DNA from 2 places in the Streptomyces sp. NPDC005799 genome. Region 1 is predicted to be linked to the other one. Evidence: riboswitches for the same ligand, from Rfam matches in the RefSeq annotation. Region 1 holds a riboswitch; the other holds the start of a gene.

Region 1 (3,348 bases):
ATCTGCAGCAGGAACCCCAGCCCGTCCAGCCCGAGTCCGGCCAGATACCGCCACTGCCGCAGCGCCCGCAGCAGCAGTGCGGCCTCACCGCCGCCACCGGTGGTCGCGGCCCGCGCGGCGACCGCCTGCAGCACCGTCGCCGTACCGAAACAGACCGCCGCTCCGAGCGCGCACACCATCCCAAAGATCACAAAGTGACTGTAGGGGAGAGCGTCCGGAGTGGGGGTGCCGGGGGCCGATCTCCTCTCGATCTCCAGGCCGGCGGCCAGAGGGCCGCCGCAAGCGGCCGCACCCACAACCACACCACAGCCACAGCCACAGCCACACCGACGGTCACATCAACGGGGAGACACGCCATGGCGGACGCACGCAGACAACTCCGGTCGGGCACGGTCGTACTCGGCGGCATGGGCCTGCTCGCCGCCACCCGCGCCGCCTGCTCCGCCGACCCCGACAAGCGGTGCGTGTGGCCGCGTGCGGTGACGGTCGTGCGTGGTGGCGCCGGCGTCGATGGAGGGCGTCTCACTCGCCGAGCACGTCCCGCAGGCGGGCCAGGCCCCAGTCCAGGTCCTCCTCGGTGATGACCAGCGGCGGCGCGATCCGGATCGTCGCGCCATGGGTGTCCTTGACCAGCACACCCCGGTCCATCAGCTTCTCGGACACCTCGCGACCGGTGCCGTGGCGCGGATGGACGTCGACGCCGGCCCACAGACCCCGTCCGCGCACCGCGGTCAGCCGGCCCGTCCCGGCCAACGCCCCCAGTTCCCGGTGCAGATGCCCGCCCAGCTCCGCCGCCCGTGCCTGGAACTCGCCCGTCCGCAGCATCGCGATCACCTCCAGTGCCACCGCACAGGCCAGCGGATTCCCGCCGAACGTCGACCCGTGTTCCCCGGGCCGGAACACCCCGAGCACCGCCGCGCTCGACACCACCGCCGACACCGGCACGATTCCGCCGCCCAGCGCCTTTCCGAGCACATACATGTCGGGCACCACGCCCTCGTGCTCGCACGCGAAGGTCCGCCCCGTCCGTCCCAGCCCCGACTGGATCTCGTCGGCGACGAACAGCACATCCCGCTCCCGCGTCAGCTCCCGCACCGCCCGCAGATATCCCGCAGGCGGCACCAGCACCCCCGCCTCGCCCTGGATCGGCTCCAGCAGCACGGCCACCGTGTTCTCCGTGACCGCCGAACGCATCGCCGTCACATCCCCGTACGGCACGATCTCGAAGCCCGGCGTGTACGGCCCGTAGTCGGCCCGGGCCTCCGTGTCGGTCGAGAAGCTGATGAGGGTCGTCGTACGGCCGTGGAAGTTGTTGCCCGCGACGACGATCTTCGCCATCTCCGCGGGCACGCCCTTGACCCGGTAGCCCCATTTCCGGGCCGTCTTCACCGCGGTCTCCACCGCCTCGGCGCCCGTGTTCATCGGCAGCACCATCTCCATGCGGCACAGCTCTGCGAGCTGCTCGCAGAACGCGGCGAACCGATCGTGGTGAAACGCCCGCGAGGTGAGCGTCACCCGGTCCAGCTGAGCCTTCGCCGCTTCCAGCAGCCGTCGGTTGCGGTGGCCGAAGTTGAGGGCGGAGTAGCCGGCCAGCAGGTCCAGATAGCGCCGCCCCTCCACATCCGTCATCCAGGCGCCGTCGGCCGAGGCGACGACCACGGGCAGCGGGTGGTAGTTGTGCGCGCTGTGCGCGTCGGCGGCGGCGATGAGTGTCTCCGTAGCGGTCACGGGATCTCCAGACGGTGCCGAGAGGGGACGGTGGTGAGGTCGACGGTGTGGCCCCCTTCCTATCCTCGCTCGCATGGTGGACGTGGGATCTCACGCGTGCGGCACGGCCGGTAGGCTGGCCGACGGGCCGTGACTGGCGCGCTGGGATGGGACCGACCATCGGGGAGCGGCCTGCGAGTGAGCGAGTGCCGTGCGCCTGGGCCAACCGTGAACCGTGAACGCTTCAAGCCACGCCACCCGGAGGCCGACGACATGACAGAGCAGCAGCCCCTCTCCACCGAGTCCACCGCCTTCCGCGCAGCCCTCGACGTGATCCGCGCCGTCGAGCCCGGCGTGGCCGACGCCATCGGCCAGGAGGTCGCCGACCAGCGCGAGATGCTCAAGCTGATCGCCTCCGAGAACTACGCCTCCCCGGCCACCCTGCTCGCGATGGGCAACTGGTTCAGCGACAAGTACGCCGAGGGCACCATCGGCCGCCGCTTCTACGCCGGCTGCCGCAACGTGGACACCGTCGAGTCCCTCGCCGCCGACCACGCCAAGGCACTCTTCGGCGCCCGGCACGCCTACGTCCAGCCGCACTCCGGCATCGACGCCAACCTCGTCGCCTTCTGGTCCGTGCTCGCCCAGCGCGTCGAGACCCCCGCCCTGGAGAAGGCCGGCGTCCGCCAGGTCAACGACCTCAGCGAGGCCGACTGGGCCGAACTGCGGCAGGCCTTCGGCAACCAGCGCATGCTCGGCATGTCCCTGGACGCCGGTGGCCATCTGACCCACGGCTTCCGCCCGAACATCTCCGGCAAGATGTTCGACCAGCGCTCCTACGGCACCGACCCGGCCACCGGCCTGATCGACTACGAGGCGCTGCGCGCGTCCGCCCGCGACTTCAAGCCGCTGATCATCGTCGCCGGCTACTCCGCCTACCCACGCCTCGTGAACTTCCGGATCATGCGGGAGATCGCCGACGAGGTCGGGGCGACCCTGATGGTGGACATGGCGCACTTCGCCGGTCTGGTCGCGGGCAAGGTGCTGACCGGCGACTTCGACCCGGTCCCGCACGCCCAGATCGTCACCACCACCACCCACAAGTCACTGCGCGGCCCGCGCGGCGGCATGGTGCTGTGCGACGACTCCCTCAAGGACCAGGTCGACCGCGGCTGCCCGATGGTGCTCGGCGGCCCGCTCCCGCACGTGATGGCAGCCAAGGCCGTCGCCCTCGCCGAGGCCCGGCAGCCCTCGTTCCAGGACTACGCCCAGCGCATCGTCGACAACTCCCGTGCGCTGGCGGACGGCCTGATGCGACGCGGCGCCACCCTCGTCACCGGCGGCACGGACAACCACCTCAACCTGATCGACGTCGCCACCTCCTACGGCCTCACCGGCCGTCAGGCCGAGGCCGCGCTGCTGGAGTCCGGCATCGTCACCAACCGCAACGCCATCCCCGCCGACCCGAACGGCGCCTGGTACACCTCCGGCATCCGCGTCGGCACCCCCGCCCTGACCACCCGCGGACTGGGCACCGCCGAGATGGACGAGGTCGCCGGCCTCATCGACCGTGTCCTGACCACGGCGGAGCCCGGCACCACCAAGTCGGGCGCGCCGTCCAAGGCCCAGCACGTCCTCGAC
Region 2 (3,348 bases), on a different contig from region 1:
GCATGCCCTGCGCGCCTAGCCAGTGCTGGACCAGGAAGGTGCCATGGAAGCCGGTGGACAGCGTCCAGAACGTGATCTTCCCGAGCCGCTCGTCGAGCATCCTGCCCGTGAACTTGGGCCACCAGAAGTGGAATCCGGCGAACATGCCGCACAGCCCTGACGACCCCGGAACTCCTCCACGCCGTCGCCGACCTGCTCGACCACTGGACCCTGGGTGCCCGTGAGAACGCCACCCTCGTCAGGCTGCTGGCCGGCACCCGGGGACTGCGGCCGGTCGGCGAGATCACCGACCGGCTCGGGCGGCGCGGACAGGCCTACGTGTACGACGGATCCGGCACCCGCATGATGCTGATCATGGACCCGTCCGAGGGTGCCGTACTGGGCCTGGAGACCACCTTCTCCCGGGCCGATCCCGAATACGGTGTCAAGGCCGGCGACGTGATGTCGTACAGCGCCTGGATGCGCTGATCACACCCCGAGCTGCCGGGCGGCGGCGTCGACGGTCTGCTCCAGCAGCGTGGCGATGGTCATCGGGCCGACGCCGCCGGGCACCGGGGTGATGAGCCCGGCCCGCTCCACGGCGGAGTCGAAGTCGACGTCGCCCACGTTGCCCGGGTTGTACCCGGCGTCGATCACGACGGCGCCGGGCTTGATGTCCTCGCCCCGGACGAGCCGCGGCCGGCCCACCGCGGCGACCACGATGTCCGCCTCGCGCACCACCGACGACAGGTCGGCGGTGCGCGAGTGGCAGTACGTCACCGTCGCGTCGCGGGCGAGCAGCAGCATGCCGACCGGCTTGCCCAGGATGGCACTGCGGCCCACGACGACGGCGCGTCGGCCGGCGGGATCGACGCCGTACTCGTCGAGGAGCCGCATGATCCCGCCGGGCGTGCACGAGACGAACCCCGGCAGGCCGAAGCTCATCGTGGCGAACGAGGCGAAGGTGACGCCGTCGACGTCCTTCTCGGGCGCGATCGCCTCGAAAGCGGCCCGCTCGTCGACGTGTTCACCCACCGGATGCTGCAGCAGGATGCCGTGCACGGTGGGATCGGCGGACAACTGCCGCAGCGCGGCGACGAGTTCCGGTGGTCGTGGCGGCCGGCAGGGCGACATGCCGGGACTCGATGCCGGACTTGCGGCAGCGGTTCTGCTTCATACGGACGTAGGTGACGGAGGCAGTGTCCTCGCCAACCAGAACGGTCGCGAGACAGGGCGCCGTTCCCGTGCGTGCGGTGAGCTCGGCCGCCTTCTTGGCGGTGTCCTCGACGATGCGCCCCGCGAGCGCGGTGCCTTTCATGAGCCGGGCCTGCGACATGATCCACTCCTGGGCCGGTGTGACGGGATCGCCCAGGCGCACGGCATCGACTGTTCGCGGCCGCTCCCCGGTGGTGCTCCACCCAAGCGCCAGTCACGGCCCGCCACGAGCCTAGCCGACCGGCTCCTCCCGCACCGGCGGGGCCGCCGTCGGGTCGACACCGTCGAGGAAGCCGGACGCCTGGGCGTGCAGACGCCCGGCACCGACGGCGCCGGCCCAGCGGGCGACCTCGGACGCAAGGGCCCTGGCCCCGGCCTCGTCACCCGTGGCGCGCGCCACCACGGCCAGCAGCAGCTGCTGGGACAGCGTGCCCGCGACGAGGCCCGCGCCGGCGCCGAGCGCGGTGGCCCGCCGCCAGCGTTCGAGGGCGCGCTCGTGGTTCCCGCCGTCGTGGTCGTGCATGCCGAGGTGCCGCAGTGCCTCCCGGGCCAGCAGCGGATCGGGGCCGGACTCCCCGGCCGCCAGGGCGGCCGCGTAGTGGGCCGGCGCGGCGGCGAGGTCGGCGAAGAGGTTGTCGGTGATCAGCCCCAGGTACATCGAGGCCCAGCCGCCTCGCACCTCGTCGGGCGCGCCGTCGCGCAGGTCCCGCGCCTGCCGCCTGAGCCCTGCGAGGACCTCGGGGTCCTTTCCCTCGGGGCCGAGGTGCGGGGTGCCGTCGACGACCAGCAGACGGCCGTAGGTGTGCCGCAGCCGTGCGAAGCCGAGGTCCCAGTCGGCCTCGGGCAGCAGTTCGGCCGCGGTCTCGAGGCGGGGCCCGGCGATGTCGCTGCCCGTGAACCAGTCGCTCTCCAGGGCGACTTCGGCGGCCGCCCGGGCGAGCCGGGCTCGGTCCGCCCGGTTGTCGGGAACGGCCGAGTCCAGCAGCCGCAGGGCTCTGGGCCAGCGGCCGGCGAGGGACAACTCCTGTGCGGAGGCGATCAGTTCGTCGATGGTGACGGATGTGCGCAAAGCGCTCGTCGCGTTCGTCATGACGAGAGAAGGTAGTTATGCAGAAAACCATCCACAAGAAAACCACTGCGGGAGACAGACGATGGAGGACTCGGCGGACCGGCATGTCGAGGATTGGGTGAAGGAGCTCGACTGGATGGACCCGGTGAAGGAGGCGATCTTCGTCCGCCTGGCCATCCTGTCCCGGCACGCGTCCAAGGCCCGGCGCGAGATGCTCGACTCCGACGGGCTGCGGCACTGGCAGTACAAGGTGCTGCTCACCCTGCGCCGGCTCGGCCCGCCCTACACCGCGAGCCCGTCACAGCTCGCCGACCGGCTGGGGCTGACCCGGGGCGCGCTGTCGGCCCGGCTGGGACCGCTGGAGGAGGCGGGCCTGATCCGCCGTACCCACGAGGAGGGCGACCGCCGGCGGGTGCGGGTGCGGCTCACCGAGGCAGGGGACGCCGCCTTCGAGCAGCATGCCGCGTCGGAGGAAGCGGGCGAGGTCGCGCTGCTCTCCGTACTGACCGCAGAAGAACAGCGGACACTGGCCGACCTGCTGCGGAGGCTGGTCGTCGCCGCCGAGTCAGGCCCAGAGCCGCTCGAGCCGAAAAGGTCCAGGTCAACCGGGAGCTGACCTGGACCCTCGCGGTTCCGGCTCCTACTCGTCCCATGCCTGGATCAGGATTTCCTCGGCGATCTTCCCGTCCCGCAGCGTGATCATCGACTCGGCCAGGACCCGGGTCCCGTCCGCGTACTCGCACGACTGGCTGTAGGCGGCGTGGTCGCCCTGGACGATGCACTGGTCGACCCGGTGCGTCATGTCCCGGCTGTAGATGTCCTCGAACAGCGCGCCGATCTCGTCGCGGCCGTGCAGGACCCGGGGTTTGCTGGGCTGGGTGTTGCGGTCCACGATGCGCACTTGCGCGTCGTCCGCGTAGAGCGACAGAAGGTCTGCCGCCGTGTGTCCCTCGACGCCCCTCTTCAGCGTGTCGGCGTTGAAGCTGCTGCTTGCCGCGGTGCCCATGGTGACCTCCTTCGAGGGCCGCGACCCGGTCGGGAGCGGGCCGCGAAGGCCCCACCTTCGAGACTCCTCCGCCCCGGCG

The links. Region 1 has a riboswitch for ZMP and ZTP ahead of ABZ453_RS18510 (glycine hydroxymethyltransferase). Riboswitches for the same ligand answer to the same signal wherever they lie in the genome.
Region 2: it holds a riboswitch for ZMP and ZTP, as region 1 does, so the genes downstream of both, ABZ453_RS11995 (bifunctional 5,10-methylenetetrahydrofolate dehydrogenase/5,10-methenyltetrahydrofolate cyclohydrolase) here and ABZ453_RS18510 (glycine hydroxymethyltransferase) in region 1, are expected to answer to the same signal.

What each region holds. Positions count from the first base shown of each region.
Region 1 covers NZ_JBEXXQ010000017.1:44,879-48,226, reverse strand. Annotated here, with positions in the region: gene ABZ453_RS18520 (DMT family transporter) at 1-179, opposite strand, end outside; gene rocD (ornithine--oxo-acid transaminase) at 523-1,728, opposite strand; ZMP/ZTP riboswitch at 1,848-1,937, shown strand; gene ABZ453_RS18510 (glycine hydroxymethyltransferase) at 1,981-3,348, shown strand, end outside.
Region 2 covers NZ_JBEXXQ010000010.1:22,215-25,562, forward strand. Annotated here, with positions in the region: partial or broken gene ABZ453_RS11985 (cbb3-type cytochrome c oxidase subunit I) at 1-145, opposite strand, end outside; partial or broken gene ABZ453_RS11990 (hypothetical protein) at 154-468, shown strand; partial or broken gene ABZ453_RS11995 (bifunctional 5,10-methylenetetrahydrofolate dehydrogenase/5,10-methenyltetrahydrofolate cyclohydrolase) at 469-1,315, opposite strand; ZMP/ZTP riboswitch at 1,339-1,422, opposite strand; gene ABZ453_RS12000 (hypothetical protein) at 1,427-2,284, opposite strand; gene ABZ453_RS12005 (MarR family transcriptional regulator) at 2,346-2,879, shown strand; gene ABZ453_RS12010 (nuclear transport factor 2 family protein) at 2,904-3,269, opposite strand.